4 regions of the Variovorax nivicola genome follow, and region 2 is predicted to be linked to each of the others. Evidence: predicted binding sites of a transcription regulator. Region 2 holds the regulator's gene; each other region holds the start of a gene.

Region 1 (7,480 bases), on a different contig from region 2:
GTGACGGCCACGAGGCCGGCAACGGCACCGGACGCAGCGCCCAGCATCGAGGCCTTGCCCTTGTGCAGGCTTTCACCCAGGATCCACGACAGTGCCGCGGCAGCGGTGGCGAGCACCGTGTTGATGAAGGCCAGGCCAGCAACGGCGTTGGCAGCACCAGCCGAGCCGGCGTTGAAGCCGAACCAGCCGACCCACAGCAGCGAAGCGCCGACCATGGTGAGCGTGAGCGAGTGAGGCGTGAACGCTTCCTTGCCGTAGCCGACGCGCTTGCCGACCATGTAGGCACCAACCAGGCCGGCCACACCGGCGTTGATGTGCACCACAGTGCCGCCTGCGAAGTCGAGTGCGCCGTCCTTGCCCAGCAGGCCGCCGCCCCACACGATGTGGGCGATCGGCACGTAGCTGAAGGTGAACCACAGCACCGAGAACAGCAGCACGGCCGAGAACTTGGCACGCTCTGCGAACGCGCCGACGATCAGCGCCACGGTGATGGCCGCGAAGGTGCCCTGGAAGGCGACGAACACGTATTCGGGAATCGTGGTCAGCGCACCGAAGGTCTCCTGCGTGATGCCCTTCATGAAGATCTTGTCGAATCCTCCGAAGAAGTTGCCGTCACCAGAGAAGGCCAGGCTGTAGCCGTAGATGGCCCACAGGATGCTGATCAGCGAGAAGATCACGAAGACCTGCATCAGCACCGACAGCATGTTCTTCGAGCGGCCCAGGCCGCCATAGAACAGCGCGAGGCCGGGAATGGTCATCAGGATCACGAGAAGCGTCGAAGTCAGCATCCAGGCGGTGTCGCCGGAGTCGATCTTCGGGGCGGGTGCGGCGGCAGGCGCCGCGGGAGCTGCGTCGGCGGCGGCAGCCGGGGCGGCTGCAGCAGCGGGCGCGGCCGCGGGGGCCGATGCCGACGCGGCCGGTGCTTCGGCCGTGGCCGCAGCGGGGGTTTGCGCGAAGCCGGCAGTACCGGCAGCCAACACGCTCAAGCCGAGCGCAAGAGAGACAAGCAGTTTTTTCATAATCGTTGTTCTTTCGGGCCTGGACTCGATCAGAGGGCTTCGCGGCCCGTTTCGCCGGTGCGGATGCGCACGACTTGTTCGAGGTTGTAGACAAAGATCTTGCCGTCGCCGATCTTGCCGGTGCGTGCCGCGCCTTCGACGGCCTCGATCACGCGATCGACCAGGTCGTCGGAGACGGCCGCTTCGATCTTGACCTTGGGCAGGAAGTCGACCACGTACTCCGCGCCGCGGTAGAGCTCGGTGTGGCCCTTCTGGCGACCGAAGCCCTTGACCTCCGTGACGGTAATCCCCTGCACGCCGATGGCCGACAGTGCTTCGCGCACCTCATCGAGCTTGAACGGTTTGATGATGGCTGTGACCAGCTTCATGAGTTTTCTCCTTCGGATGGAAATGGAATGGTGCGGCAGCTTGGGCCGCACCTCGTTGTTGTATGGATCAGAGCGTCTTCGTCAGCGTAAGGATGAAGCGCGCCTTGTTCGGCGAGTAGGTCGTCTGGCCGAAGGTGCCGAAGCCCAGGTCGACGCCCGGGTTGGCCACCGCGAGGTACGAGCTCTTCTTGTTGGCGCCCTGCACCGAGCCGGTCAGCGACAGGCCGTTGCCGAAGTCGTAGCTCGCACCGACGTTGTAGTCGACATAGCTCTTGTAGCCCAGGCTGCGGATGTCGCTGGACATGTTCGTGTAGCCCACGGCCGCCTTCAGCGTGACCTTGGGCACGATTTCCTTGCTGTACGACAGGTTCAGGTAGCCGGTGTTGGTGCCCTTCAGGCCCGAGCCGGCCTTGTTGCCCGCGTAGCCGAAGTAGTCCTTGGACACGGTGTGCGAGTACTTGGCGGTAAACGAACCGAGGGTTTCGTTGGCGTAGGTGCCCGCAACGTACAGCTCGGTGGTGTTGCCCGCGGAGTTGCCCGGGTAGATGTAGGTGAGTGCGCCGACGTCCATGTCCAGCGGGCCGGCCTTGAACTTGTAGCCGCCGTAGATGTCGCTCTCGATGCTGTTGCCCTTGAGCCAGTTGACGCTGGAGTTCCAGTTACCAACGTAGAAGCCGCTGTCGCCGAAGGCGTAGTCCAGGCCGCCCTGGATGGCGGGCTTGAAGCCCTTGGTCTTGGCGTAGTCGTTCTTGCCGATCATGTCCTGATCCTGGCCACGGAACTTGTAGTTCGTGGTGAGGGACACGTTGCCCGTGAGATTCGGGGCGGGAGCGGCTGCCGGTGCTGCTGCGGCATCCGTCGTTGCTGTCTGCGCCAAGGCTGCGCCCGAAGCGGTCAATGCAGCGGCCAGAACGATCAGCGCCTGGGCGGCGGTACGGTGCGTCATCAGGGAACTCCTCGCAAGTGTGTTGTTGGACCTGTGGGGCTCAAAGCAGGGAGCGTGCCAAACTGCACGAATACCGGTCATAACCACCCTCGCCCCTGCCTTGGTTGAGAGCCAAATCGTTACAACGTCTGTTGCGAGTGGTTGCAGTTGTCTGGTGCGCCGCACCACCGCGGGTATGTCAAAGATGGGCGCACCATCTTGGGGAGAGGGAGAAGAATGGGATTGTCTTTGGTGCAGAGCCGCGCCTTGCTGGGCCTGGAAGCGGCCAGTGTCACTGTCGAGGTGCATCTGGCGAACGGTTTGCCCAGCTTCACGCTGGTCGGGCTGGTGGAAACCGAGGTCAAGGAGGCGCGCGAACGGGTTCGCTCGGCGCTCCAGAACGCGGGGCTGGAGTTTCCAAATAACAAGCGCATCAGATGTAGTCAAGAGACTTTCAATCAAAGTGAGTCAGATAGCCGTAGCTGCCAGGCTCATCTCATTGCGCTTTTGACGTGTGGGCCATGCAGCACGGAGGCGCCGAATTTCTCTGTGCGAGCCGCCCAGTTGAATCGGTCTGACTGATTTTTTTATTTCTTCAGGCCCCTGCCAGGCCGCCGGAGGCCCCCCCGGTTGAGCGATGTACTCATGTTCAACCTTGTGCACACACAAAACTCCAAAGAAGCTCTCGGAGTTCGCTCATCACAATCAACTGCCGTCAGGCACCGAAGTAGGTCCTCCGGCTTGAGTTGCATCCGGCGAATCCATGACGCGCGACAAGCTCGCTTGAATGGCCTCGATATAGGTCATGCGCCCGTCGATCACACTCTCGCAATCCGAAAGAAATTCTGCGGTCGGCCTATGGCCCTCAATGCGAGTGTTCGCGAGAGCCTGGGTTATCGCGAATCGACGCTCTGCCTTCGTGCTCATATTCGTTTCCCCTGGTTTCGACAGACTCGCACCTTTTTAGGGCTAGAGCACTGCACGATCATTCCCAAAGTCTTTCCAGCGTAGCGTCTTGCTAACGTTGCTCAGGGAGATCTTTTCATCTTGGGGATCAATGAACGGGCCACGATCGGTTTCAAACAGCCAGCTGATTTGTCCCTGCTTGTCGACTGCGCAGCACTCCCACAGCGCATCACATCGAGCCAGTGTGGGCATACCGTCAATGGTCATATAGCCCGGTAGAAGGACGTGCACTCGGGACTGTGCCCATTGCCCGCTCAGCACGATTCCGCATGCGTCGGCCGCGCGGGTGGCCAGGTAGCAGTTCCAGCGACCTCGCTCCACGATAGAAGAGGTGGACGGACGCACCTTGACGAGCCAAAGCGGAACCTCAAAGACCTGCTCGACAAGATGGAAATGCTGAACTCCGGGCGCTATGGCGCTGAGCGCGGAGTTGACGAGCTCGAACTGCTCTTGAACGCGAAACATAGGGCCTCTCGCTTTTTGTGGAAGATCGTCCGTGGTTTAATCGTACGCATGGCAGGACCATTTTGTCCATGCCTGTCCCCTCGCCCAAACACGCGCTGGATCCTGCGCTCGTGGCGCTTGGGATGGCTATCCGTTCGACACGTAAAGCACGGGGCATCTCCCAGGAAGAGCTCGCGCATCGCAGCCACGTTGAGCGCTCCTACATGAGCAGCATCGAGCGAGGGCTGCAAAATCCTGGTGTGATGACGATAGTTCAAATTGCAGCAGGAATCGGGATATCTGTTGCCGAATTGACCGCTGAGGCCAGGCTCTAGTTCTTACTCAGCGCACAGACACGAGACTGCTGCATTGGGCGCTGCCAGCCAAACGTAGCTCATCGGGGCCAGACGCCATGTGCCCCAGAAAGATTTCGTCAATAGCAGCCCATTGCATACGCACGGGGGCTCGACTAGATGCAACGAACGGCCTCAAATGACCCCTTCTGACTCTGATCCGAAATCGCCCCCCTCCCGAGCCGGCCGAAAAGGCAACCCTAGCGTTCCGAACTTGTCGGCCATGCTCGCGCAATTTGAGCCAAAGCTGCATGGCGGGGAGGCCATGCCTTGGAGCCCAATCGGCGTCGAATTCGGCGCCCCATCACAGCGGTCTTCGTTGGCCCAGAGCACTGCTGGCTAGCGTCAAGCTGACCACGTGTGGCGCTCAAGGCGCGAGTTGACGTATGGATTCACAATCGACAGAGGCTCTATATCCAGCTGATTTGACTTCGCGCCCGCAAGAAACGGACAGCTTTGGCGTGCGAATTTACGATCCGGGGTTTGCAGGGCAGCCGGCGCAGCAGCTTTCGGACCGGTACTGGTCGATGGCCTCTATCGGCTCTCAGCCAGAATCGGGCGATGGAATACTTTCACGTCGATCACGGCAATCACTCGCTTCTCAAAGTGGGGACCACGATTCGAACGAGCGATATGGTCCGCAATCCATACTATGAGAGCATTCGAAATCAACTCAATGACGTGCAGCCTGTCTTTGGCAAGCCGCGAAAACTCCTTGAGTTTCTTCACTCTGTAGACGCTTCCAAGTTCACAAGGGAACAGTTGGCAGCGGCGTATAGCCACAACATGAATAGCTACATCCGTGTTGTTCGCGAATTGGAGTTCGAAAACGTGAGGCGCGAAAGCTACGCGTTGCGCCCATCTCGGCACCGATGCATATGGCTCGCCCAAAGCAGTTCGGACGCCAAATCTTGGCAAAAGCAGATAGGCAAGGCTGGACCTTTTCGAATTCTCCGGGTTTTAGCTGAGGGGAATATGTTTCTCGCGAATGAAGGGCATCTTCGGACTGACTCGTGCGCAATGAACGAACTTGAGAGCGCTGCCCATCGATACTGGAGCGGGGAGCCCTCTTCTGGACAGTGTGAAATTCTGTTGGAAGGTGCTATGACGGTGCTCGATGAAGAGCGATAGATGGCTACTGCGAGTACCCTCAGAGTGAAAGAGTGAATGTTGTCCTGATGGTTGCGGAAAACCTGGGACAGCCCAGTCCAGGATTGGATGCCTTTGCATCGATGTCTGATAGCGGTAAGCGGCCAGCCTCCCTCTTGAGAGCTGAAGCCAAGCCGGAGACCATGCCGCCGATGCCTAGCGGACGCAGACCAAGGTGGCGGCGAAGGCGAAGCGCTCTCAAAGCGCGCAGCCGTCCTCAACTGCAAGCCGTCGACGGAGCGCTGCGGCGAGAACGCTAGTGCTTTTATGCGACGGCGTTCTGCAGAGCGCGCGCGTCCCCCTCCTAGAACAAGTCGGCTGTCCGTTCGCCCCCCTTTGTTTTGACAGGCTGCATCAGAAGAAGTAGCTCCTCCAGTTCTGCTCGCAGTTGCGTCCGCCGACCACCGTAATGGGCCTCACGATGGTGCGTTGGACAAAGGGCTACGACATTCGACACCCTGTCGGCGCCATCCTCAGCTAGGGCTTGAACGTGATGGGTTTCAAGATAGAGCCGACCATCAGCCATGACAAACCCCAAAACGTCGCAGAGTTCACACCGGCCTTGGGCGCGCTCCAGGACCGCCATGCGTACGGCGCGGTCGCGGCGCAAAGCAGTGGACGTCACGTGAACGCGATCAGGTCGGTCCGAGCCCAGCAGATCGTGTTGGTCGGCAAACCGCACCGTAGCTTCCAACTCGGGCCCGCGAGTAGCTTTCGCGCGCGGTTTGGTGGCTCTCCTCAACGTGCACGCGCCCGTGTGCGGGTCATAGGCCACGACCTGCCACGGCTGCGAATCCAGCAGGCGCACTCGCACGAAGGAGCTGTCTTCACCCAAGTCGGCCTCGCTGCGCATATCGCCCTCATTGACGATGACACGAATTTCCTGACCGGTATCCCCACATCGGCGAATGAGCTCGTCGAGCTTTCGAGCCCGCGCCGCCTGTTGCCGCGCGCGATCTCTGTGCCCCCCGGGGCGGATCGGGTCCTTGGCAATTTGCTCCAATCGCAGCGCAAGATCGCGCAGGTTCTCGCTAATCGAGATCCCCCCGTCCACCACGTTCATTGAGGCGTGCCACAAGCAAGCAAGCGCGGGCTCCTGCGTGCCTCCAAACGACCAGTTGTAGCAGTACGCAGGATTGCTGCGAGGCTTCACAGCCTGCGTGCCATCGATCTTCACGTGCCACGGTTCAACAGAGATCCCGGCCGAGCGAACGAGATCAATCACAGCATAGGGCTTGGTCGGTAGAAGCCGCGCGAGTTCCATTTCGAGGTCCGCCGCCGCATCGTGCTCGGGCGTTCGCATTGCCAACTGTGTATTGATCGCCTCCAAGCGACTCGACGGGAGCAGGCCCTTGCGCATCTGCCAACATTCCCGCAAGAACGCTAGCGCAGCGGCAAAGGTAAACCCCAAGATGGGCCAGTCGCTCCCATGTTTGTGCGTGGCACAGGGCAATGGATGCTCGACTTTCAGAAGCTCGATCCAGGCGTGGAGAGTTCGAGCGTCGTAGTACTGGGTCAGGCGGGCAGGCGCCAATGCAATCTCTACCTCATTGCTTGGGTCCAGGGCGCTCCAATAGATCGCAGACACTTGACCTGCCGAGGTATTAACTCGAAAACCGTTCTCCAGTTTGCCGGCGCTGCCCAAAAAAGCTTTGAGCGCTTCATCCTCCAGCCTTCTTTGTTGGGCAGGGGTCAGGGGCATCCGCTTTATCCTCCAGTTTTCAGTTCTACCGTCATTTTCAGCAACGCTGGCGTTCTCTTCAATCCGCCCAGCGAGCAGACTCCGTTACGAAGCGCGTATCCGCGCACTGCGCTGCCCACGCGTGGCAAACGTTCTGAAGCATGGACTGGCGAGCGCATCAACTGTTGGTCAGCCGACCCCAGATCGATCCCTCGAGCCCATCGGCTATATCCCCGCCTGCAGTGACGGAGGTAAATTATTCCAGGCAACCCGCCAGTCAGACCGCCATAGTGGCGGCATGACTGCTGCGACTTCACTTATCGTAGCTTCACCCACTTGGGGGGCAGAGTTGTCAACCCCCTAATTAAGTATGGCCCCCTGAGCAGGCCGCCATAAGATTTGCGGCTCACCAACCTCAAGGTGTGCCGTGCCAAAGCGCTACGCCACGCGGATGGCGGTGCAGTCGGCCAGGTAGCGTGTGCATGCGGTCACCGAGCTTCAGATGCGCTCCTGTGAATGGGAGCAACTTGCGACTCGGGATTCCGTACGGCGAGCCGCGGTCCCCCAATGAATTT
Region 2 (7,480 bases):
TGGTCGACGACGAAAAGGTCAAGCTGGCCCGCCTGGCGCTGGTCGCCGCGACCGCGCAGGTGCTGCACAATGGCCTCGCGATTCTCGGCGTCAGTGCGCCGAGCAAGATGTGAACCTCCTCACCATGAAGAAGACAACCAGACAACGCGGCAACATCGTCATCGGCCTGATCATCGGGCTGGTGCTCGGCCTGGGCGTCGCGCTGGGCATCGCGGTCTACGTGACCAAGGTGCCGATCCCGTTCGTGACCAAGACGCAGCGCGGCGGCGCCGAGCAGGACGAGGCCGAAGCCCGCAAGAACCGCGATTGGGACCCGAACGCGCCGCTGGCCGGCAAGGCAGGCGCCGCCAAGCCGGCGCCCGCACCCACCGGCCCGGTTAACCCCGTCACCGGCGAGCCGGCAACTACCGCCGTGGCCCCGGTCACCGCACCACCCACGACCGCACCGCCGGTGCCCGTGGTGGTGGCGCCCAAGCCGCCTCGCACGGCGCCGGTGCCGGCCGAAGCCAACGCCCTGCCGCCGTCGAACGATCCGCTGGGCGACCTGGCCCGGGCGCGCTCGGGCGGCGGTGCCAGCTCCGGCAGCACGACCACCGCGTCGGCCGCACCGAGCAGCAACAGCAACGCCGGCAGCAGCAGTTCGGGCCCCGATCCGTTCATGTACTTCGTGCAGGCCGGCGCCTTCCGCACCACCGACGACGCCGAGGCGCAGCGCGCCAAGCTGTCGCTGATGGGCGTCGAGGCCAAGGTCACCGAGCGCGAGCAGGCGGGCCGCACCGTCTACCGCGTGCGCGCCGGCCCCTTCAACAAGAAGGACGACGCCGACCGCCTCAAGGAGCGGCTCGACGGCGGCGGCATGGATTCGGCCCTGGTTCGTGTGCAGCGCTGACCCGGCAGCCGACACAAATAGCCCCTAAGCTTCGCCGCGCGGTGTTTGCCGCCACCATCCACTGCCTCGGGCGCGCCGGACACGGGGGAACTCCCCGCCGCGCGCCGGCTCAGTCTGCCGTAACAACTGGAGAGCTCTTTCAATGAAACGTCGTGACTTTTCGCTGGCCGCCACTTCGCTCGGGCTGCTGTCCCTGGCCGCCAACCCGGCCCACGCCCAGGCGCGTGCACCCAAGGCCGGCACCGAGTACCTGGTGCTCGACAAGCGCGTGCCGGTCGACGCGCCCGCCGGCAAGATCGAGGTGGTCGAGTTCTTCTCGTACAACTGCCCACATTGCAACGACTTCGAGCCGGCGCTGGAAGCCTGGATCAAGACGGTGCCCAAGGAAGTTGCTTTCCGCCGCATCCCGGTGCCTTTCGTGGGCAACGACGTCGAAGCCAAGCAGCGCCTGTACTACGCGCTCGAAGCCATGGGCAAGGTCGACGAATATCAGCCGAAGGTGTTCAACGCGATCCACGCGCAGCGCCAGAACGTGAACGGCGACGCCAACATCATTGCCTGGGCCACCGCCAACGGCCTGGACGGCGCCAAGTTCAAGGAAACCTTCACTTCCTTCGGCGTGGCCAGCAAGGCCAAGCGCGCCTCGCAAATGACCGACGCCTACAAGGTGGCTGGCGTGCCGGCAATGGCCGTGGCCGGCCGCTGGTATGTGGACGGCGAAACCGCCGGCAACATGACCAAAGTGCTTCAGGTCGTGAACTATCTGATCGGCGAAGCGAAGAAGGGCTGACCCCCCAAGATCGCGGCCCGGCGGAGCCGGTTCCGCGGTGTTCCCGGAAGGAATCCAGGAAGAAAGTCAAGCCCGCATCGGCGGGCTTTTTCATCTGTGCGTGCGGGGCTGACGCAATCAGCCGCATACAATGCCGAGCAAGTTTCGTGCCTCTATGACATTGCACTCTCACCCCACCACTCCCTTCCTCCGTCGCATCGGCCGCTTGGCCGCCGGCGCGCTGTTGCTGGCCGGCCTTGCCTCGGGCGCCCTGGCCGAGACCGCCGACCGCACCAAGCCGATGAACATCGAGTCGGACTCGATGCGCTACGACGACCTGAAGCAGACCAGCGTGTTCACCGGTAACGTGCTCGTTACGAAGGGCACGATCATCATCCGCGGCGCGCGCATGGACGTACGCCAGGACCCCGAGGGCTACCAGTACGGCGTGGTCACGGCGGCACCGGGCAAGCGGGCCTACTACAAGCAGAAGCGCAATGCGCCCGACGAGTGGATCGAGGGCGAGTCGGAAGTCATCGAGTACGACAGCCGCGCCGACAACGTCAAGTTCATCCGCAACGCCACCATGCGCCGCCTGCTCGGCGCCACGCCGAACGACGAGAGCCAGGGCGCGTTGATCGTCTACGACCAGAGCAACGACACCTACACGGTCAACGGTTCCACCGTGCCGCCGAACACCGCCGTCAACGCGTCCACCCCGGGCGGGCGCGTCAAGACCATCCTGACCCCCAAGGCCGCCACCGCACCGGCGGCCGGTGCTTCGGCTCCGGCCGGCGCGAAGGCGCCGCCGCCAGCGCCCACGCCGGCACCAGGCAAGGGCCTGCGCCAGAGCACCACGCTCAGTGACCAGGGAGAAACCCGCAAGTGATCGAAACCGCTGGAACGCAGGACGCCAACGGCGCACCGGGCAGCCGCCTGGTCGCGCGCGGCCTGAAGAAGAGCTACGGCAGCCGCACGGTCGTGAAAGACGTCTCGCTCGACGTGCAAAAGGGCGAAGTCGTCGGGTTGCTCGGGCCGAACGGCGCGGGCAAGACCACCTCGTTCTACATGATCGTGGGGCTGGTGCGCGCCGACGCGGGCGACATCACCATCGACGGCGAGCCCATCGCCCACATGCCGATCCACCGCCGCGCCCGCATGGGCCTGAGCTACCTGCCGCAGGAAGCCTCGATCTTCCGCAAGCTCACGGTCGAGGAAAACGTGCGCGCCGTGCTCGAGCTCCAGATGGAGCCCGACGCGAACGGCAAGATGGCGCCGTTGTCGAAGCAGCACATGGACGAGCGCCTGGCCGAGCTGCTGGCCGACCTGCGCGTCGACCACCTGCGCGATTCGCCGGCGCTTGCGCTGTCGGGCGGCGAGCGCCGCCGCGTCGAAATTGCGCGCGCGCTGGCTACGCAGCCACGCTTCATCCTGCTGGACGAGCCCTTCGCCGGCATCGACCCGATCGCGGTGATCGAAATCCAGCGGATCATCAGTTTCCTGAAGGAGCGCGGCATCGGCGTGCTCATCACTGACCACAACGTGCGTGAAACGCTGGGCATCTGCGATCACGCGTTCATCATCAGCGACGGGCATGTGCTGGCACAAGGCACACCCTCGGAGATCGTCGACAACGCCGAAGTACGCAGGGTGTACTTGGGCGAACACTTCCGCATGTAAGGGCGGGAGCGGTTCCCATGAAGCAAGGGCTATCCCTTCGCGTCTCGCAGCATCTGGCGCTGACGCCGCAGCTGCAGCAGTCGATCAGGCTGCTCCAACTCTCCACGCTCGAACTGAGCCAGGAGGTGGAGCAGATGCTCGACGAGAACCCGTTCCTCGAGCGCACCGCGGAAGAAGCGGCGCGCGAGGAGTTCGGGCTCGACACGGCCGATGCCCCGGTACCGCGCGATGACGGCGGTGATAGCGGCGACGGCGAGAGCGACTTCGCTTCGCCCGCCGCCAGCGCGTCCACTGCTTCCACCGAAACCAGCACCACCACCACGGCCGACACCGACGGCCCCGCCGCCGAAATCGCCGAGCGCGAGCCCGACTGGGAAGGCGACGGCACCGTCGACATGGCGCCCGACGACAGCGAATGGGGCAGCGACGCGCCTGCGCGCCAGAACAACCTGGGCGACGACGAACGCGCCGACGCCACCGAACTCGCGCGCAGCCAGGAATCGCTGCAGTCCTTCCTGCACCGCCAGGCGCTGAGCCTGCGCCTGAACGAAAACGACAGCGCCGCGCTGCGCTTTCTCATCGAATCGCTCAACGACGACGGCTACCTCGAAGACTCGCTGCCCGCGCTGGCCTCGGGCCTGGCCGGCGACGACAACGACCAGTTCGACGACCTCGTGCACCACTTTCAGGTGGCGCTCGGCCTGCTGCAGAGCCTGGAGCCCGCCGGCGTCGGCGCGCGCGACCTAGGCGAATGCCTGGGCATCCAGCTGCGCGCCCTGGCCCGCGAGGACGAGACCGAGCAAGAGGAGCTGGTCCGCAAGATCGCCATTGCCATCTGCAAGCAGCCAATGGAGCTGCTTGCGCGCCGCGACTTCAAGCGCCTGGCCACGCTCACCCGCAGCAATGAGGAACTGGTGCGCTCGGCGCTGCAGATCATTGCGCGGCTCGAGCCCAAGCCGGGCCGGCGCTTCGTGGACGTCGAGCGCAACATCGTCATTCCCGACGTGATCGTCACCAAGACGGGCCGCGGCACCAACGTGAAGTTCCGCGTCATGCTGAACCCCGAGGTCATGCCACGCCTGCGCGTGCACGACATCTACGCCGGCGCGCTCAAGTCGCACAAGGGCGAAGGCAGTCAGGCGCTGTCGCAGCGGCTGCAGGAGGCGCGCTGGTTCATCAAGAACATCCAGCAGCGCTTCGACACCATCCTGCGCGTGAGCAACGCCATCGTCGAGCGGCAGAAGAGCTACTTCGTGCACGGCGAACTCGCGATGCGGCCGCTGGTGCTGCGCGAGATTGCCGACGAACTGGGCCTGCACGAATCGACCATCTCGCGCGTGACCACCGCCAAGTACATGGCCACGCCCTTCGGCACGGTCGAGCTCAAGTACTTCTTCGGCTCGGCACTGGGTACCGAGACCGGCGGCAATGCGTCGAGCACCGCGGTGCGCGCGCTGATCAAGCAGTTCGTCAGCTCGGAGAGCATCAAGAAGCCGCTGTCGGACAGCCAGATCTCCGAGATGCTGAAGGAGCAGGGCATCGAGTGCGCGCGCCGCACCGTGGCCAAGTACCGCGAGGCGCTGCGCATCGCGCCCGCCAACCTTCGCAAGGCCCTGTAGAAAGCCACCGATGACCCGTCGCCTGCTGTCGCTTTCGCGTTGTGGGCACTGGGTTTTCGTCATGGCGGCGGTCTTGCTGTTCGCCGGCTGCGCCACATTGCCCGACGAGGCGCCGCGACCGCCCACCAAGGCCATGGCCGTCTCGGCCGACACCGCCCTCGGCAAGATCGCGCTGGCCTCGCAGCCCGACCCCGACCTGAGCGGCTTCCGCCTCATGCCCGGCGGCGACTTCGCCTTCGACACCCGCATCCAGCTGGCCCGCCGCGCGCAGCGCACGCTCGACGTGCAGTACTACCAGATCGAGAACGACGAGACCGGCCGCTACCTGCTGCGCACCCTGCGCGACGCCGCCCAGCGCGGCGTGCGCGTGCGGCTGCTGATGGACGACCTCTACACCGCCGGCGAAGACGAGCTGCTGCTCGGCCTCGCCGCCACGCCCAACGTGGAGCTGCGCCTGTTCAACCCGTTCCCGGCCGGGCGCGGCAGCCTGCTGAAGCGCTTCAGCGCCTCGCTCTTCGACTTCAGCCGCGTCAACCGCCGCATGCACAACAAGCTGTTCATCGCCGACGGCGCGATGGCGGTGGCGGGTGGGCGCAACATCGGCAACCAGTATTTCAGGCGTACCGCGGGCGAGAACTTTCTCGACCTCGACACCTTCGTCACCGGTGCGCTGGTCCCGCGGCTGGGCAGCCTGTTCGACCAGTACTGGAACAGCATCTACGTGCGGCCGATCCAGTCGGTGGTGAGCAGCGACCTGTCGCGCGAGGAGCTGCAGAAGCGCTTCGACGTCGCCACCGGCCCTGACACCACGCCACCGCCGCCGCCGCCCGCGCCCAACGACCTGCTCGGCTACAGCCCGATGGCGGAAGACCTGAACGCCGGTAAGCTCGGCCTGATCTGGGCCACCGCAGAGGCCTACGCCGATTCGCCCGAGCGCGTGATCGGCAAGACCGCCTCCTACGGCGGCGTGCCGTTGCTCGACGTTGACAGCGTGCGCTACAACGTGGTCGAGCAGATGCGCCGCGCGCGCTCCGAGGTGACCATCGTCTCGCCATACTTGATTCCGGGCGCCTCGGGGCTGGAGGTGATGCGCGAGATCCGCGGCCGCAACGTGAAGATCAGCGTGGTCACCAATTCGCTGGCCGCCACCGACGAGCCGCTGGTGCACACGGCCTACCGCCGCTACCGGCCCGACATGCTCAAGCTCGGCGCCGACCTCTATGAGCTGAGCTCCACGCGTACCCGGCGCAGCGTGCGGCTCGGCCTGTTCGGCACCTCGGTGGGCAGGCTGCATGCCAAGTCGGCGGTGATCGACCGGAGCATTCTTTTCGTCGGCTCGATGAATTTCGACCCGCGCTCGGAGACGCACAACACCGAAATCGGCCTCTTCATCCGCAGCCCCGAGATGGCGCAGCAGGCGTTGAAGCTCATCGATGTGCTCAAGCAGCAGGGCGCCTACCGGCTGCGCTTTGCCGAGGGCAGCAGCGAGTCGCGCATCGAATGGGTCAGCGACGACGCCGGCAAGCTCACCGTGCTGACCGAGGAGCCCGACTCCGGCTTCTGGGACCGGACCATGCTCGAGATCCTGGCGCCGCTGACGCCGGAGAGCCTGCTGTAGCTTCGACCCTTCAGTTGCCGCGCACGGCCGACCAGATGAGCCGCAGGCCCAGCAGCCCCATCACGCCGCCGGCGGCCCGGTCGATCCAGACCTTGTAGCGCAGGTAGGCCGAGCGCGGCGCCGCCGAGGACAGCGCCAGCGCCACGATGGCGTACCAGCCCGTCTCGATGCAGAGGATGACCGCCGGCACCGCGAGTGCCAGCACCAGCGGCACCTCGCGCGGCAAAAAGGCCGCGAAGATGCTGGCGTACACCACCGCCGTCTTCGGGTTGCTGACCTGCGTGGCCAGGCCCAGCAGGAAGGCGCGGCCGCTGCGGCCCTGCTGGCGCGGCGAGGCGCCCGTCTCCTGCGTCACGGCAAGCGGCTGGCGCGCGCCGCTCCATATCCGGATGCCCAGGTAGACGAGGTAGGCGCCCCCCAGGCCCTTGATGGCCACGTACAGCGCCGGCACGGCCAGGAACGCCGCCTGCAGCCCGGCCAGCGCGGCGATCGCGAAGACCAGTCCGCCGGCACCCATGCCCAACGCGGCAGCCAGTCCGTCAGCGCGAGAGCTCACGGCGGTGCGAGCCACCATCACGAAACTTGGGCCGGGGCTCATCGCGCCCACAGTCATGGCGCCGGCGATGCCGAGCAGGGAAAGGGTGGTGTCCATCATTCAGTTTCCTTGGTTGTCGCCGAGCGCAGATCGCCCGTCCGCCGCATCACAGGTTCTTCCATTCCTCGACGACGATCTGGAACCGGTCCTCGTAAAGCACTTTGCCGGGATTGCGCGAGCGCAGCATCCGGACAGCGGTGTCATGTTGGATCAGAAGCGCCGCGAGGCTGCGCATCTGCTGGATCGACTCGGTGGCGCCATCCTTGAACCAGGCTACGGCGTTCCTCGACCAACCGGCACTCGAGAACGG
Region 3 (7,480 bases), on a different contig from region 2:
GCGAGTGTCGGCGTTTCCCTGTTCTCCACCCGTCCTTCGCTGACCTGGGAATTTGCCGCCCTGACCGACGTCGGGCGGATGCGCGCCCATAACGAAGACGCCGTGCATGTGGACTCCGCCCTCGGGTTGGCCCTGCTGGCCGACGGCATGGGCGGCTACAAGGGGGGCGAAGTGGCGAGCGCGATGGCTGTCTCGCTGATGCACGCCAGTTTCGGCCGGTGGTTCGCCCAGGCCGGGATGCAGGCGCCGACCCGGGTGGTCCGGCGGGCGCTGCAGGCGGCCACGGACGAGGCCAACAGCTCGATCCTGCATGCCGGCATGACCAACCACGAACTGCAGGGCATGGGAACGACCCTGGTGCTGGCGGCCTTCCGGCCGCAGCGCGTGCTGGTTGGCCACATCGGCGATTCGCGGTGCTACCGGGTGCGCAACAACAAGCTGGAGCTGCTCACCCGCGACCACTCGCTACGGCAGCAGCAGCTCGACGCTGGCGCCATCACCGCCGAGGAAGCCCTGAATTCGCCCACCCGCAATCTCGTGACGCGCGCCGTGGGCGTGGAGGCCCAAGTCTTGCTGGAGATGCACGAACACAGCGCAAGACCGGGCGATCTCTATATGCTTTGCTCCGACGGGCTCAGCGAGATGGTTTCGGATGAGCAGCTTTTCACGCTTCTAGGACACGATGTCGGGCTTCAGAAAAAAGCATCACTTTTGGTTTCAATTGCCAATGACAATGGTGGACGGGACAACATCTCGGTTGTCCTGGCCAGCGCGAGCGTTGCAGAAGCGCCTCGTGCGGCCAAGTAGCAGGCCCTGGCGGCAATCCGCCAATGTGCTTGCCGTCGTTCAAGCTCTGGATTCGGGGAGTCGGCAATGCCGAAGATGATCATCTCGGTCGATGGCGTTGTCATCGGGCAAGTGGCGCTTGCCAAGGAACGCACGACGCTGGGACGCCGTGCCTACAACGACATCGTGATCGACAATCTGGCGGTCAGCGGCGAGCATGCCGTGCTGCACATGAGCGGTGGCGAAGTCGAAATTGAAGATCTCAACAGCACCAACGGCACCTACGTCAATGCGCTCGCCATCCAGAAGCAGGCGCTCAAGGACAACGATGTCATCGAGGTCGGTGGCTGCCGCATCCATTTTCGCGCGCGCAGCGAACTGGCAGCCGGCACCGGCTCGGTCCGCTCCCCGTCGGCCGAGTACCCCTCGGGGTCCATGCCGCTGTCGTCGGCGCCAACGGAGTCCGGCGCGTTGGTCGAACTCGGCATTCCGGTGCTGCGCGTGCTCTCCGGCGCCAACGAGGGGCAGGACGTGGCCCTGCAGAAGGTCGTCACCACCATCGGCAAGCCCGGTATCGCGGTGGCCGTGGTCACGCGCCGCCGGCAGGGCTACGTGGCCGCGGGCGTCGAAGGCAACGTCACGCTCAACGGCCTGCAGCTCGGCGCCGAGGCGGTTGCGCTGCAGGAGCGCGACGTTCTCGAGCTGGGCGGCGCCACGCGCATGCAGTTCGTGCGCATCTGAGCAGCTTTTTCTCCTGACCTGCCGCGGCAGCGTCCGCACGGATGCAGCGCCGTGAGGGAGCTGCGGCGGCACTGGCCGCGCATCGCCATCACCTTGCTGCCCGTGTTGCTGGCGCTGGCGCATGCCACCGGCGCCTGGCAGCTGACCGCGATTGAACGCCTTGACCGGCTGATCTACGACATCCGCCTGCGCGCCACCATGCCGGGCACGCCCGATGCGCGGGTGGTGATCGTCGATGTCGACGACGCCAGCCTGGCGCGCCAGGGCCAATGGCCCTGGGCCCGCGACAAGATCGCCCGCCTCACCACGGAACTGATGACCCGCCAGCAGGCGGCCGTGCTCGGCTTCGACGTCATGTTTCTCGAGCCAGACCGCAGCTCGGGCCTCGACAGGCTGCGGGAGATGGCGAGCGGGCCGCTAGGCAACGTGCCAGGCCTGGCCGCCGAAGTCGAGAGACTTGCGCCCGCCCTCGACAACGACGCTACCTTCGCCACGGCGCTGAGCGGCCGGCGCGTGGCACTGGGCTACTACTTCACGCGGACCGAGGCGCCGAGCGCCAAGGGGCAGTTGCCTGCCGCGCCCCTGCTGCTGGCGGGGGCCTTCCCCCCGGGCGGCGTTTACGGCACGAACTGGAACGGCTTCGGCGCCAGCCTGCCGGCGCTGGCCCAGGCCGCGCCGGCTGCGGGTTTCCTGAACACACTGGTCGGTGCCAACGGCGACGGCGTCATTCGCAGCGTGCCGCTCATCGCCCGCTACGAGGGCGACAAGGCGCAGCCGGGTTACTACGAGTCGCTGGGGCTCGCCGTCTACCGCCTCGCGAACGGATCGCCGCCCGTGCAGCCGGCCTTTGCGCCCGGCGGTGCCACGCCGCAACTCGAATCGCTGAGAGTGGGCCGCCTGCGCATTCCGGTCGACGGCACGGGCAGCATGCACGTGCCGTTTCGCGGCCCCGGCGGTGCGGATGGCGGATCGTTCCGCTACGTGCCCGCTGCCGACGTGCTTGAGGGCCGGCTCAGGCCGGGCGAATTGAAGGACAAGATCGTGCTTCTGGGCGCCACGGCCCCCGGGTTGCAGGATCTGCGCGCTACGCCCGTCGAGGCCGCGTTTCCGGGTGTGGAAGTGCACGCCAACGTCGTCTCCGCCCTGCTCGACCATCGCCTGCTCACCGTGCCCGACTACGCGGTGGGATACGAGGTGCTGCTTGTCGGTGTGACGGGGCTCGTACTGGCCTTCGGACTGTCGTTGCTGTCGGCACCGCGCGCCCTGCTGCTGGCGGCGGGGACGATCGCCGCGCTGATCGGCCTCAATGCATGGCTCTACACGAGCCACAGCCTCGTGCTGCCCTTGGCGTCGGCGCTGGCGATGGCAGCGCTTGCCTTCGTGTTCAACATGAGCTGGGGCTATTTCGTCGAATCGCGCGCGCGGCGCGGCCTGGTGCGGCTCTTCGGTACCTACGTGCCGCCACAGCTCGTCAACGAGATGATGGCGCACCCCGGGCGCTACAGCATGCGCGCCGAGAGCAAGCCCATGACCGTGATGTTCTGCGACATGCGCGACTTCACCCGCTTGTCGGAGCAGATGGCACCGGCCGAGCTGCAGGCCTTTCTCAACACCGTCTTCAGCCGGCTCACCAACGTCATCAGCGCGCACCGCGGCACCATCGACAAATACATGGGCGACTGCGTCATGGCCTTCTGGGGTGCGCCCATCGACACGCCCGACCACGCCACGCTCGCCGTACGGGCCGCGCTCGACATGGCCGACGCCGTGCACGACATCAACCGCATTCACCGCGCCAGCGGCCGGCCCGAAATCAGCGTGGGCATCGGCATCAACAGCGGCCTGATGAGCGTGGGCGACATGGGCTCCGCCGCGCGCCGCAGCTATACCGTGGTCGGCGACGCGGTCAACCTCGCATCCCGCCTCGAGGGCCTGAGCGGACACTACGGCGTGGAAGTCGTGGCCAGCGGCGCCACCCGCGAACTGGCGCCCGACTACATCTGGCAGGAACTCGACAGCGTGCGCGTCAAGGGAAAGGCACAAGCCGTTGCCGTTTTTACGCCTCTGGCCGCACGCACACCCGAGGCGGTGGCGCAGACCCAGCAACTGCTCGACCGCTGGAGCGAAGTTCTCGCGGCCTACCGCCGGCAGGACTGGGCGATGGGCCGAAACTTGCTGGCCCCCCTGCTCGCCGCAGATGCCAAAAAAGTCCTTTACCAGCTCTACGCCCAGCGTTTAGCCTCGATGGCGTTGCGACCGCAAGACCCTGATTGGGATGGCGCAACCCGGTTCGAAACCAAATGACGACAGACACATACAAGGGGTCTCTCACAATGCAGGTTCGTGTGCTGGGTTGCTCAGGCGCCATCGCCAAAGACTGCCGCACCACCTCTTTCCTGGTCGACACGGACCTGCTCGTCGATGCGGGCACGGGGGTCGGAGACCTCACGCTCGATGAAATGGTCCGCATCGACGACGTCGTGCTCACCCACAGCCACCTCGACCACATCGCTGCGCTCCCCTTGATGCTCGACGCCGTGGGCAGCCGCCGCAAGCGGCCGCTGCGCGTGCATGCGCTGAGGGCCACCATCGACGCGCTGCGGGCGCATGTGTTCAACAACGTCATCTGGCCGGATTTCGAGAGCATTCCTAGCCTCGAGGCGCCATTCGTGAGCTTCCACGTCATCGCGGTTGGGCAATTGCTGCCGCTGGGCAGCCGCGAGCCCAAGCTGGTCGAGGTGCTGCCTGCGGTTCATACGGTGCCGGCGTGCGGCTTTGCCGTGCGGCGGGCCGAAGGCGGCGCCCATTGGGTATTCAGCGGGGACACCGAGCGCAACGCGCCCTTCTGGGAGCGGGTGAATGCGATCGACGTGGCGATGCTGGTAATCGAAACAGCCTTCAGTAGCCGCGAGCAGGCGCTGGCCGAGCGCAGCCTGCACTTGTCGCCTGCGGTGCTGGCTGACGAGTTGGCGCACATCGGGCCGGGGAAGCAATACCCGATCTACATCACCCACACCAAGCCCACTGAAACCGACGAGATCATGAGCCAGATCGAGGCGCTGATGGACGAGCAGGTGGCGGGGCTGGCGCAGCGGGATATTCGTTGGCTGAAGGCGGATGGGATTCTGACTTGCTGACGGTGGGTGATGCGCTGGCATGACAAATTTGTCACTGCGTGTAGCGTTTGCAAGCGAATCGTGTCACATCATGTAACGCCAAAGTGGGTAAAAGTGACGTGTTCGGTCAGCGGGAGGCTCTGGGGGCGGGTGGCACAGATGCTGCGGAAGGTACCTCGCTCCGGGCAGGTTCCCGGGCGTAACAACCAACCTGGAGTTAGTTAAACATGAACCGTCGTACTCTCGCCCGCCGCGCACAGGCCGGCTTTACCCTTATCGAACTGATGATCGTGGTCGCGATCATCGGCATCTTGGCCGCTATCGCGATTCCCCAGTACCAAACCTACGTTGCTAAGTCGCAAGTGCAACGCGTCGTTTCGGAGTCTGGCGCTCTCAAAACTGCTATCGAGGCTTGCTTGCTTGATGGAAAGGTCGCAGTCGGTAACCCGACCACTGCCACCAACTGTGATCCGCAAGCTACTGGTTCCAATCTGCAAGTGACCGGTGGCAATGCCGCCCCCACAATTGCCACGACCTGGGCAACCGCAGGTTCTGGCGTTCCGGCTGTGACCCTGTCGGCTACTGCTGCATCGACGATTGTTGCGTCGTTCGGCAACAGCGCAGCAACTGTGCTGAAGACCACTCCTGGCACGATTACGTGGAGCCGTTCGCTTGAAGGCACTTGGACTTGTGTTGCCGCGAACGTCGATGCGAAGTACACGACCTCGGCTTGCCCGCTCGCTGCCGCTGCTCCTTAATTTCAGCGCTACTGAATCAGAAGCCGCCTTCGGGCGGCTTTTTTTGTACCCAAAACAATCTTGACATTGCTTATGAGTACCTCAAGCACAAAAGCTCTCGGCTTCATGCTGATCGAATTGATGGTTGTGGTTGCGGTCATTGGCATCCTCGCGGCGATTGCTGTCCCTCAATACTCAACCTACATCTTCCGGGCGCAAGTTCAACGCGTAGTAGGCGAATCGGGATCTATCAAATCCGCGGTAGAAGCCTGCTTGTTGAACGGCAAGACGAATGTTGGAAACCCGGCTGTTTCCGGCAACTGTGATCCTCAAGCGACTGGTTCAAGCCTCCAGGAGACCTCAGGCAACGCAGCGCCGACGATTGCCGAGACGTGGTCAACGACGGGCAGCGGTGTCCCCCAAGTCTCCCTGTCCACCACCGTCTCCTCAACGATCGTGGCGACATTCGGAAATCTCGCAGGAACTCCACTGCAGGGAACAACAGCAGGAACCATCACGTGGACTCGCGACTTGCATGGATACTGGAGCTGCAAGGCCGCCAACATCGATGCCAAGTACGTTTCAGCGGCGTGCCCGCTGTAATGGACGGCCAGTCCCGGTCCAGGAGGCACAGGCAAAATCGCCTGAATGAGTTTCTTCGCAACGTGCGCCAACGCTGACGACACTGCTAAGCAAAATTCGGGATCAGGCTCTGATACGCGAAATTCGATCTGGATTCAACTTGCTTGGATTCTTGGGCCCAGTAATTTCCAAGATGCGGCCCATCCGTAGGCGGCCATGAGAAGGTCGATTCACTCTGAGGTCCGACTCCGGAGCTTGACATTTTTATGGGCGGAATGAGCGCAGCGCGCTTGCTCTGCGATGGCTTCATGACATGCTTTGGTGACATACATACGCGCCATTGGCACGTATCGAATGCAGCCGCCATCTGAGCGGATCTGCGCCAGCGGCTCTGCCAACATGGGTGCATCGCTAGTGATGTTGTCCGTCACCTCGATGCTTCGAATCTCTGCGGTCTGCGCGACCTTGCGCCACTGACGTTGATTTCTCGCCTACTCAGCGTCGCGGCTTCGTTGGCCAGTCTGCATCGACTTATAGCAACGCCGGACGGGCCAACCTGCTAATTGCAGCCGGTGCGCTTCTCGGACGCCTGCTTGCCAAAGCTATGAGAAGCCTGCATTTCTGACAAACGGTCGCTCCAGGAAGGCGAGCGGCCTTCAGGTCGGTAACAGTTGAATGTACAAACATTACCTTCGGAAACGAAGTTCAACTAATTCTGACACCCAAGGTCGATAGCTCCTGCGCCCAATGAAAAAACTAACTTTGTCACCGCAGAGGCAGAAAGGCTTCACGCTGATCGAGATGATGGTCGTTGTTGCCTTGGTGGCTATTTTGGCTGCGCTGGCGATGCCGTCGTTCACGACCATGATCGCCAATCAACGGGTGACTTCTGCAACGCAGGAGTTGCAGACCCTGTTCCAGTTCGCTCGTGCAGAGGGTGTTTACAAGCGCACGCAAAGCACCGTCACCGCGACGGGGCAGAAGTGGGAAGCCAAGGTGGGAGCGCAGGTGCTGCGCGACGCCACGCTGTCCGATGTTGTCAGCGTTGAGCCCAGTTCTTCCGGCGGCGTGATCTTCGAGGTCTCGGGCCAGGCCCGACCTGCTGCCGCCGGTAGCACCTCCTACACAGTGTCAGTTTCCGCGACCAACGCAACGCGCGTGCAGTGCCTCAGCGTGACCCGCGCGGGCTTGGTACGGCTGATGCCAAGTGTGGCAGCTGGGCAATCCTGCCCTTGAGGCCCGGCATTTTTGTCACGGTTTCTTCCCCATGAATGCCCCTCGTTCCTCATCGTCATCCCGGCAAACGGGCCTGAGCCTCATCGAGGTTCTCATGGCTGTCCTGCTGGTGAGCGTCGGCCTGCTTGGCGCCGCAGGCATGCATGTGCGCGCCATCCAATTCACCACCGATACCGAGCGACGCCAGATGGCGTCGATGGTCGCAGCCGAATTGATGGAGACGATGCGCGGCGACACGCTTACCGTGCTGCAAGCCAATGGCACACCCAAGGCAGATCTGGG
Region 4 (7,480 bases), on a different contig from region 2:
CCCAGGCCGACCTCGACCAGTACAAGACGCGCGAACTTGCGCCCGTCGAGTGCGACTACCGTGGCTATCGCGTGGTGTCGGCGCCGCCTCCCAGCTCGGGCGGCGTGATCATCTGCGAAATGCTCAACATCCTCGAGGGCTACCCGCTCAAGGACCTGGGCTTCCGCTCGGCCCAGTCGGTGCACTACCAGATCGAAGCCATGCGCCACGCCTACGTGGACCGCAACAGCTACCTGGGCGACCCCGACTTCGTGAAGAACCCGCTCGACCGTCTGCTCGACAAGGGCTATGCCGAGAAGATCCGCGCCGTCATCGACCCGAAGAAGGCCGGCGTCTCCAAGGACATCAAGCCCGGCGTGGCACCGCATGAAGGCAGCAACACCACCCACTACTCGATCACCGACCAGTGGGGCAATGCTGTTTCCGTGACCTACACGCTGAACGACTGGTTCGGCGCCAAGGTCACGGCCGCCAAGACCGGTGTGCTGCTGAACAACGAGATGGACGACTTCACCTCGAAGATCGGCGTGCCCAACATGTACGGCCTGGTGCAGGGTGAGGCCAATGCCATCGCCCCGGGCAAGCGCCCGCTGAGCTCGATGAGCCCGACCATCGTGTCGAAGGACGGCAAGCCGGTGTTCGTGGTCGGCACGCCCGGCGGCAGCCGCATCATCACGGCCGTGCTGCATACCATCCTGAACGTGGTCGACTACGGCATGAACGTGCAGGAAGCCGTCGACGCGCCGCGTTTCCACCAGCAATGGCTGCCTGACGTCACCAACGTCGAGACCTTCGCGCTGAGCCCCGACACGCGCAAGATCCTGACCGACATGGGCCACAACCTGGGTGTGCCGCAGCCGGCCAACCACCTCGCAGCCATCATCGTCGGCGCGCCGTCGCTGGGTGGCAAGCCGGTCGGCAACAACCGCTTCTACGGTGCCAACGACCCGCGCCGCAACACCGGCCTGGCGGCAGGCTACTGATCCTGCGGCAAACTAGAAGGCGGTCGTGCCCTTGTCGGCACGGCCGCTTTTTTCATTTTTCATGCATCTGCAAGACATCCTCTATACCCAGGGCTTCGGCACGCGGCGCGTGTGCGCGGGCCTCGTCCAGCAAGGCCACGTGATCATCGAAGGCCAGGCAGTGACCGACCCCTTCGCCGATCTAGACCCCGAGGGCCTTCACTACACGGTCCAGGGCACCGCGTGGGCGTACCACGAGAAGGCCTACCTGATGCTGCACAAGCCGGCCGGCACCGAGTGCTCGCAGAAGCCTTCGACCTATCCGAGCATCTACACGCTGCTGCCGTCGCCGTTGCGCCTGCGGCCCAACAAGGGGGCCGTGCAGGGCGTGCAGGCCATCGGCCGGCTCGATCAGGACACCACCGGCCTGCTGCTGCTGACCGACGACGGCCAGTTCATCCACAAGATGGGATCGCCCAAGCACCACGTGCCCAAGGTCTACGAGGTGACGGCCAAGCACCCGGTGGACGAGGCGCAGATCGCGAAGCTGCTGGCCGGCGTGGTGCTCGACGACGATCCGAAGCCCGTGCGCGCCGCCGCCTGCGAGTCCGACAGCCCGCTGCACCTGCGGCTCACCCTCACCGAGGGCAAGTACCACCAGGTCAAGCGCATGCTGGCCGCGGTGGGCAACCGGGTCGAGGGGCTGCATCGCTCGCGCATCGGCGACCTGGTATTGCCCGACGACCTTGCGCCAGGGCAGTGGCGCTGGCTGACCGCCGAGCAGGTTGCCGCCCTGCGCGCGCCGGCCAAACCTGCGAAACCGTCGCAATAGAGGGAAAAAGCGGGAGAAGAGCGCATTCCCGGTCAGCCAGCCTTAAGAGCCGGCCGTTAAGATTCCCAGCTCTCTTTCGGAACCTTCCCTTGCGACTCCCTGCTCGACCGAACGGCCGCATCGCGGCTTTCCTGTTTTCCTGTCTGACGGCCCTGGCGGCATTCCCCGCTGCCGCCGCCGCGCCGGCCGAACCTCCCCCGATCTTCGTGCTCAACTCGCTGGACGCCAGCGTGAGCGTGATCAATCCCGTCGATTGGACGGAAAAACAGCGTATCGCCACCGGCAAGGAGCCGCACCACATCTACATGACGCCCGACGAAAAGTCGGTCATCGTGGCCAATTCGGCGGGCGATTCGTTGACTTTCCTGAACCCCCGCACGGCAGAAGTGCAGCGCGTGGTCTACGGCATCATCGATCCGTACCAGCTGCAGTTCTCGCGCGACATGAAGTGGTTCGTCACGGCCGGCAACCGCCTGAACCACGTCGACATCTACCGATGGGACGGCAAGGACCTGAAGCTGGCCAAGCGCATTGCCAGCGGCAAGACGCCCAGCCACATCTGGATCGACAACACCAGCACCATCGCCTACGTGACGATGCAGGACAGCGACGAGATGATCGCCGTCGACCTGCCCACGCAAACCGTCAAGTGGCGCACCGCCACCGGCACCATGCCGGCCGACATCTTCGGCGTGCACAACGACAAGACCCTGCTGGTGGGCCTGACCGGCAGCGACGGCGTCCAGGTGTTCGACGTGGCCGGCGCCGAGCCCAAGCTGGTCGGCAAGATCCCCACCGGCAAGGGCGCCCACGCCTTCCGCTCGGCCGGCGACGGCAAGAGCGTGTTCGTGAGTAACCGGGTGGCCAACACCATCAGCCGCATCGACCTGGCGACGCTGAAGGTCATCGCGAACTATCCGGTGCCGGGCGGCCCCGACTGCATGGACTTGTCGGCCGATGGCAAGACGCTGTACGTGACCTCGCGCTGGGCCAAGAAGCTCAGCGTGGTCGACCTGGCCAGCAACAAGGTCGTGCGGCAGGTGAATGTCGGTCGTTCGCCGCATGGCGTCTGGACGCTCGATCATGCCAAGCGCATCTAGCCGCATCGGCGCGGCCCTCGCGCTGTCGCTGGCCGGAGTCATGGCTCCCGTCGCCTGGGGGGCGACACCGGGCGCCACCTGTGAAAAGCCCGTCTACCTGACCTTCGACACCGGCCACATGGGCATCGCCCCGCTGGTGGCCGACGTGCTCAAGCGGCAGGACGTGCGCGTCACCTTCTTCGCCGCCGCCGAGCGCACCCAGACCGACGGCGACAGCCTCGACGACCACTGGGCGCCCTGGTGGAAGGCGAGGGCGGCCGAAGGCAACGAGTTCGGCTCGCATACCTACGACCACGCGTACTGGCGTGCCGACGTCAAGGGCACGCCGCCGAGCTTCCGCATCAAGCCCTCGGCCGGCCCGCAGAACGGCAAGGAATCGACCTGGAGCGCGGCCGAGTACTGCGCCAACATCCGCAAGTCGTCCGACCGGCTGGCCGCCATCACCGGCAAGAAGCCGCTGCCGCTGTATCGTGCGCCGGGCGGCAAAACTTCACCTGCGCTGCTGGCCGCCGCCGAAGGCTGTGGCTACAAGTACGTCGGCTGGGCACCCGCCGGCTTTCTCGGCGACGAACTGCCGAGCGAGAAGTTCAGCAACGCCAGGCTGCTGACGCAGGCGCTCGACACCATCCGCCCCGGCGACATCCTGCTCGCGCACCTGGGCATCTGGTCGCGCAAGGACCCGTGGGCGCCGGCCAACCTCGAGCCGCTGATCATCGGGCTCAAAGCCAAGGGCTTCTGCTTCCAGACGCTGCGCCAGCACCCGGACTTCCGCGCCTGGATCGCGTCCCACCCCTGAACGAGTTTCCGCCGTGATCGATTGGCTGACAGACGCTTTTTCCGCCGTGCAGGGCTGGTTTTTCGAGGCCGCCGTGCAGCCGCTGGTCTACGCCATCGGCCTGGGCGGCTGGACCGAAGACGCCTTCGACGCCACCGGCTGGCTGCTGGTCGGCGTCATCCAGATCCTGGTGCTGTTGGCGATCATCGGGCCGCTGCAGCGCTGGCGCTCGGTGGAGCCGGTGGTCGACCGCCACGCGATCCGCATCGATGTGCTCTACACGCTGATCCACCGCCTCGGCCTGTTCCGGCTGGCGATCTTCTTCACGCTGCAGCCCTTCTTCGACGACGCGATGGGCAGCCTGCGCACGGCGGGGTGGGGCACCTTCCATCTCGATGAGGTGTGGCCCGGCGTGACCGACGTGCCGGTGGTCGCCTTCGCCATCTATCTTGTGGTGCTCGACTTCGTCGGCTACTGGATTCACCGCGGCCAGCACCAGTTCAACTGGTGGTGGGGCCTGCACTCGCTGCATCACTCGCAGCGACAGATGACCATGTGGAGCGACGACCGCAACCACCTGCTCGACGACATCGTCCACGACACGCTGATCGTCATCGTGGCGCAGCTGATTGGCGTCGCGCCGGGGCAGTTCATCGCCTTCGTCGCCTTCACGCAGCTCAGCGAAAGCCTGCAGCACGCCAACCTGCGGCTGAGCTTCGGCGCCATCGGCGAGCGGCTGTGGATCAGCCCGCGTTTCCACCGGCTGCACCACAGCATCGGGCTGGGGCACGAATCGAACGGCAGGAGCACGCTCGGCGGCCACAACTTCGGCGTGCTGCTGCCGTGGTGGGACATGCTGTTTCGCACCGCCAACTTCGAGAACCGCTACGACCCGACCGGCATCCGCGACCAGGTCGAAGCTGATGCCGATGGCCGCGTGCGCGAATACGGGCGCGGTTTCTGGGCCCAGCAGTGGCTCGGCCTGAAGCGAATGGTCGGTCGCGGTTGAGGGGCTCCGGCCCCTGAACGGCTCGTCCGAGGCGTTATCCTCGCTGCTCAATGCGCCTGCTCCTCGACTCCTTCTGGCGCGCGGTCGCCTATTGCATGCTGCCGCGCGTGATCGTGCTGTCGCTGCTCCCTTTGGGGTTGATGGTGGTGCTGGCCGCGGGGCTCGGTTATTTCTACTGGGACTCCGCCGTGACCTGGACACGCGGCGCGCTCGACGCCTGGCCGCTGCTGTCGAGCTTCTGGGCCTGGATCGGCCGTCTTTTCTCGGGTGACGTCACTTCTGCGCTGGCATCCCTGGTCGTGGTGTTCGCCGCCACGCCGCTGATCGTGGTGGTTTGCCTGCTGATCGTGGCCGGCTTCATGGCGCCTGCGCTGACCAAGCTCGTGGGCGAGCGGCGCTTTCCCTCGCTCGAACAGAAAAAGGGCGCTTCGTTCCTCGGCAGCGTTGCGCGTTCGCTCGGCGTCACCATCCTGGCGCTGATCGCCCTCGTGGTGTCGATGCCGCTGTGGCTCATTCCGCCGCTGGTGCTGATCCTGCCGCCGCTGATCTGGGGCTGGCTCACCTACCGCGTGATGAGCTTCGATGCGCTGGCCGAGCACGCCAGCCCCGAGGAGCGCGCCGCGCTGCTGCGCGCGCACCGGTTGCCGCTGCTGTGCATCGGCGTGCTGTGCGGCTATCTGGGCGCAGCGCCCAGCATCGTCTGGGCATCGGGCCTGCTGTTCGCCGCCGCCTTCTTCGTGCTGGTGCCGATCGCCATCTGGATTTACACACTGGTCTTCGCCTTCTCGGCGCTCTGGTTCGCTCACTACTGCCTCGACGCGCTCGCGCAGCTGCGTGCCCAGCGCGCGGTGGCCGAGGCATCGGCCGCCAACGGCACAACACCGGCCCTCGAGGCCGAGCAAGCCAGCAAGGCCGCTCTTTCCCAATGGGGTTCACCATGACACGCGCATTCGGTCTCATCGTCGTCGGCGACGAGATCCTTTCCGGCAAGCGGGCCGACAAGCACATGGCCAAGGTCATCGAGCTGCTCGCCGCGCGCGGCCTGCAGCTCAGCTGGGCCGAGTACGTGGGCGACGAGCCCGCGCGCATCACGGCCGCGCTGGCGCGCGCCTTCGCCTCGGGCGACATCGTCTTCTCGACCGGCGGCATCGGCGCCACGCCCGACGACCACACCCGCCAGTGCGCTGCCAAGGCGCTGGGCGTGCCGCTGGCGCTGCACCCCGAGGCCGAGCTGCTGATCCGCGAGCGCATGCAGGACACCGCGCGCGAGCAGGGCGTGCCCTACGAGCCAGACCGGTCCGACAACGTGCACCGGCTCAACATGGGCGTGTTTCCGCAGGGCGCTACGCTCATCTACAACCCGTACAACAAGATCCCGGGTTTCAGCTTCGGTGACGTGCACTTCGTGCCGGGCTTTCCGGTCATGGCCTGGCCGATGATCGAGTCTGTGCTCGACGGCCGTTACGTCGAACTGTTTACCTGCAACGCCGTCGCCGAGAAGTCCGTGATCGTTTTCGGTGCCATGGAAGCCACGCTGACGCCGCTCATGCAGGCCATCGAGGCCACCCACGCCGGCATCAAGGTGTTCAGCCTGCCCAGCGTCGATCACCCCGAATACGGCCGCCACATCGAGCTGGGCGTCAAGGGCGACCCCGGCCGGCTCGATGCCGCCTATGTCCAGCTGATCGAAGGGTTGCACACCTTTGATGCCAAGCTTGGTCCAGAATTGGTGCGTTAACGTTGAACGCACCAATTTGGTGAAATTCCGCTTTCATTTGGGGTTTGCGGCGGCCACTAAAGCCTCATCGAGTGAGGTGACAATGGCACAGAAACTGCATCCCTCGTCCCTGTATTCCTAACCACCATCCAACTCAGGAGAAACTGATGGCAAAGACCGTCGCCGATGTACTCAAGCTCGTCAAGGAAAACGAGGTCAAGTTCGTCGACTTCCGCTTCACCGACACCCGTGGCAAAGAGCAGCACGTGACCGTGCCGGTCTCGGCATTCGATGAAGACAAATTCACCTCGGGCCACGCATTCGACGGCTCGTCCATCGCCGGCTGGAAGGGGATCGAAGCTTCGGACATGCAGCTCATGCCCGACCCGAACACCGCCAACATCGACCCCTTCTTCGAAGAAACGACGCTGATCCTGACCTGCGACGTGATCGACCCCGCCGACGGCAAGGCCTACGAGCGCGATCCGCGTTCGCTCGCCAAGCGCGCCGAGGCGTACATGAAGGCCTCTGGCCTGGGCGACACCGCCTTCTTCGGTCCGGAACCCGAATTCTTCGTGTTCGACGGCGTCCGCTGGAAGAACGACATGTCGGGCTGCTTCGTGAAGATCGACTCCGAAGAAGCCTCGTGGAACACCGACAAGGAATACGAGCACGGCAACACCGGCCATCGTCCGGCAGTCAAGGGCGGCTATTTCCCGGTTCCCCCGGTCGACAGCTTCCAGGACATGCGCTCGGAAATGTGCCTGGTGCTCGAATCGCTCGGCATCCCGGTCGAAGTGCATCACCATGAAGTGGCCAATGCTGGCCAGATGGAACTCGGCACCAAGTTCAGCACGCTGGTCCAGCGCGCCGACTGGGTCCAGCTGCAGAAGTACGTGATCCACAACGTGGCCCACGCCTACGGCAAGACCGCCACCTTCATGCCCAAGCCCATCGTCGGCGACAACGGTTCCGGCATGCACGTGCACCAGTCGGTCTGGAAGGACGGCAAGAACCTGTTCGCCGGCGACGGCTATGCAGGCCTCTCGGACTTCGCCCTGCACTACATCGGCGGCATCATCAAG

The links. Region 2 encodes sigma-54, which starts transcription at its own class of promoters, with help from an activator protein. Its sites were predicted from a motif close to TGGCANGNAANCTGCTTT; they were not measured.
Positions count from the first base shown of each region.
Region 1: a site for sigma-54 is predicted at 2,376-2,393, ahead of ACSFBF_RS25130 (TorF family putative porin). Genes of this name have one in related genera too.
Region 3: a site for sigma-54 is predicted at 4,795-4,812, ahead of ACSFBF_RS18325 (pilin). Genes of this name have one in related genera too.
Region 4: a site for sigma-54 is predicted at 6,500-6,517, ahead of glnA (type I glutamate--ammonia ligase). Genes of this name have one in related genera too.

Region 1 covers NZ_JBPJZK010000006.1:311,047-318,526, forward strand. Annotated here, with positions in the region: gene ACSFBF_RS25120 (ammonium transporter) at 1-1,019, opposite strand, end outside; gene glnK (P-II family nitrogen regulator) at 1,049-1,387, opposite strand; gene ACSFBF_RS25130 (TorF family putative porin) at 1,455-2,333, opposite strand; partial or broken gene ACSFBF_RS25135 (magnesium chelatase domain-containing protein) at 2,550-2,747, shown strand; gene ACSFBF_RS25140 (antitoxin VbhA family protein) at 3,018-3,239, opposite strand; gene ACSFBF_RS25145 (hypothetical protein) at 3,282-3,743, opposite strand; gene ACSFBF_RS25150 (helix-turn-helix domain-containing protein) at 3,866-4,057, shown strand; gene ACSFBF_RS25155 (DUF2441 domain-containing protein) at 4,637-5,206, shown strand; gene ACSFBF_RS25160 (HNH endonuclease) at 5,529-6,926, opposite strand.
Region 2 covers NZ_JBPJZK010000010.1:173,090-180,569, reverse strand. Annotated here, with positions in the region: gene argS (arginine--tRNA ligase) at 1-113, shown strand, start outside; gene ACSFBF_RS30430 (SPOR domain-containing protein) at 125-889, shown strand; gene ACSFBF_RS30425 (thiol:disulfide interchange protein DsbA/DsbL) at 1,032-1,679, shown strand; gene lptA (lipopolysaccharide transport periplasmic protein LptA) at 1,834-2,547, shown strand; gene lptB (LPS export ABC transporter ATP-binding protein) at 2,544-3,338, shown strand; gene rpoN (RNA polymerase factor sigma-54) at 3,356-4,957, shown strand; gene ACSFBF_RS30405 (phospholipase D family protein) at 4,968-6,575, shown strand; gene ACSFBF_RS30400 (LysE family translocator) at 6,586-7,230, opposite strand; gene ACSFBF_RS30395 (hypothetical protein) at 7,277-7,480, opposite strand, start outside.
Region 3 covers NZ_JBPJZK010000004.1:343,515-350,994, reverse strand. Annotated here, with positions in the region: gene ACSFBF_RS18345 (Stp1/IreP family PP2C-type Ser/Thr phosphatase) at 1-807, shown strand, start outside; gene ACSFBF_RS18340 (FHA domain-containing protein) at 874-1,527, shown strand; gene ACSFBF_RS18335 (CHASE2 domain-containing protein) at 1,579-3,831, shown strand; gene ACSFBF_RS18330 (3',5'-cyclic-nucleotide phosphodiesterase) at 3,861-4,664, shown strand; gene ACSFBF_RS18325 (pilin) at 4,871-5,401, shown strand; gene ACSFBF_RS18320 (pilin) at 5,507-5,983, shown strand; gene ACSFBF_RS18315 (GspH/FimT family pseudopilin) at 6,710-7,198, shown strand; gene pilV (type IV pilus modification protein PilV) at 7,230-7,480, shown strand, end outside.
Region 4 covers NZ_JBPJZK010000005.1:483,988-491,467, forward strand. Annotated here, with positions in the region: gene ggt (gamma-glutamyltransferase) at 1-983, shown strand, start outside; gene ACSFBF_RS22585 (pseudouridine synthase) at 1,045-1,794, shown strand; gene ACSFBF_RS22590 (YncE family protein) at 1,884-2,894, shown strand; gene ACSFBF_RS22595 (polysaccharide deacetylase family protein) at 2,878-3,690, shown strand; gene ACSFBF_RS22600 (sterol desaturase family protein) at 3,704-4,678, shown strand; gene ACSFBF_RS22605 (EI24 domain-containing protein) at 4,729-5,619, shown strand; gene ACSFBF_RS22610 (competence/damage-inducible protein A) at 5,616-6,416, shown strand; gene glnA (type I glutamate--ammonia ligase) at 6,563-7,480, shown strand, end outside.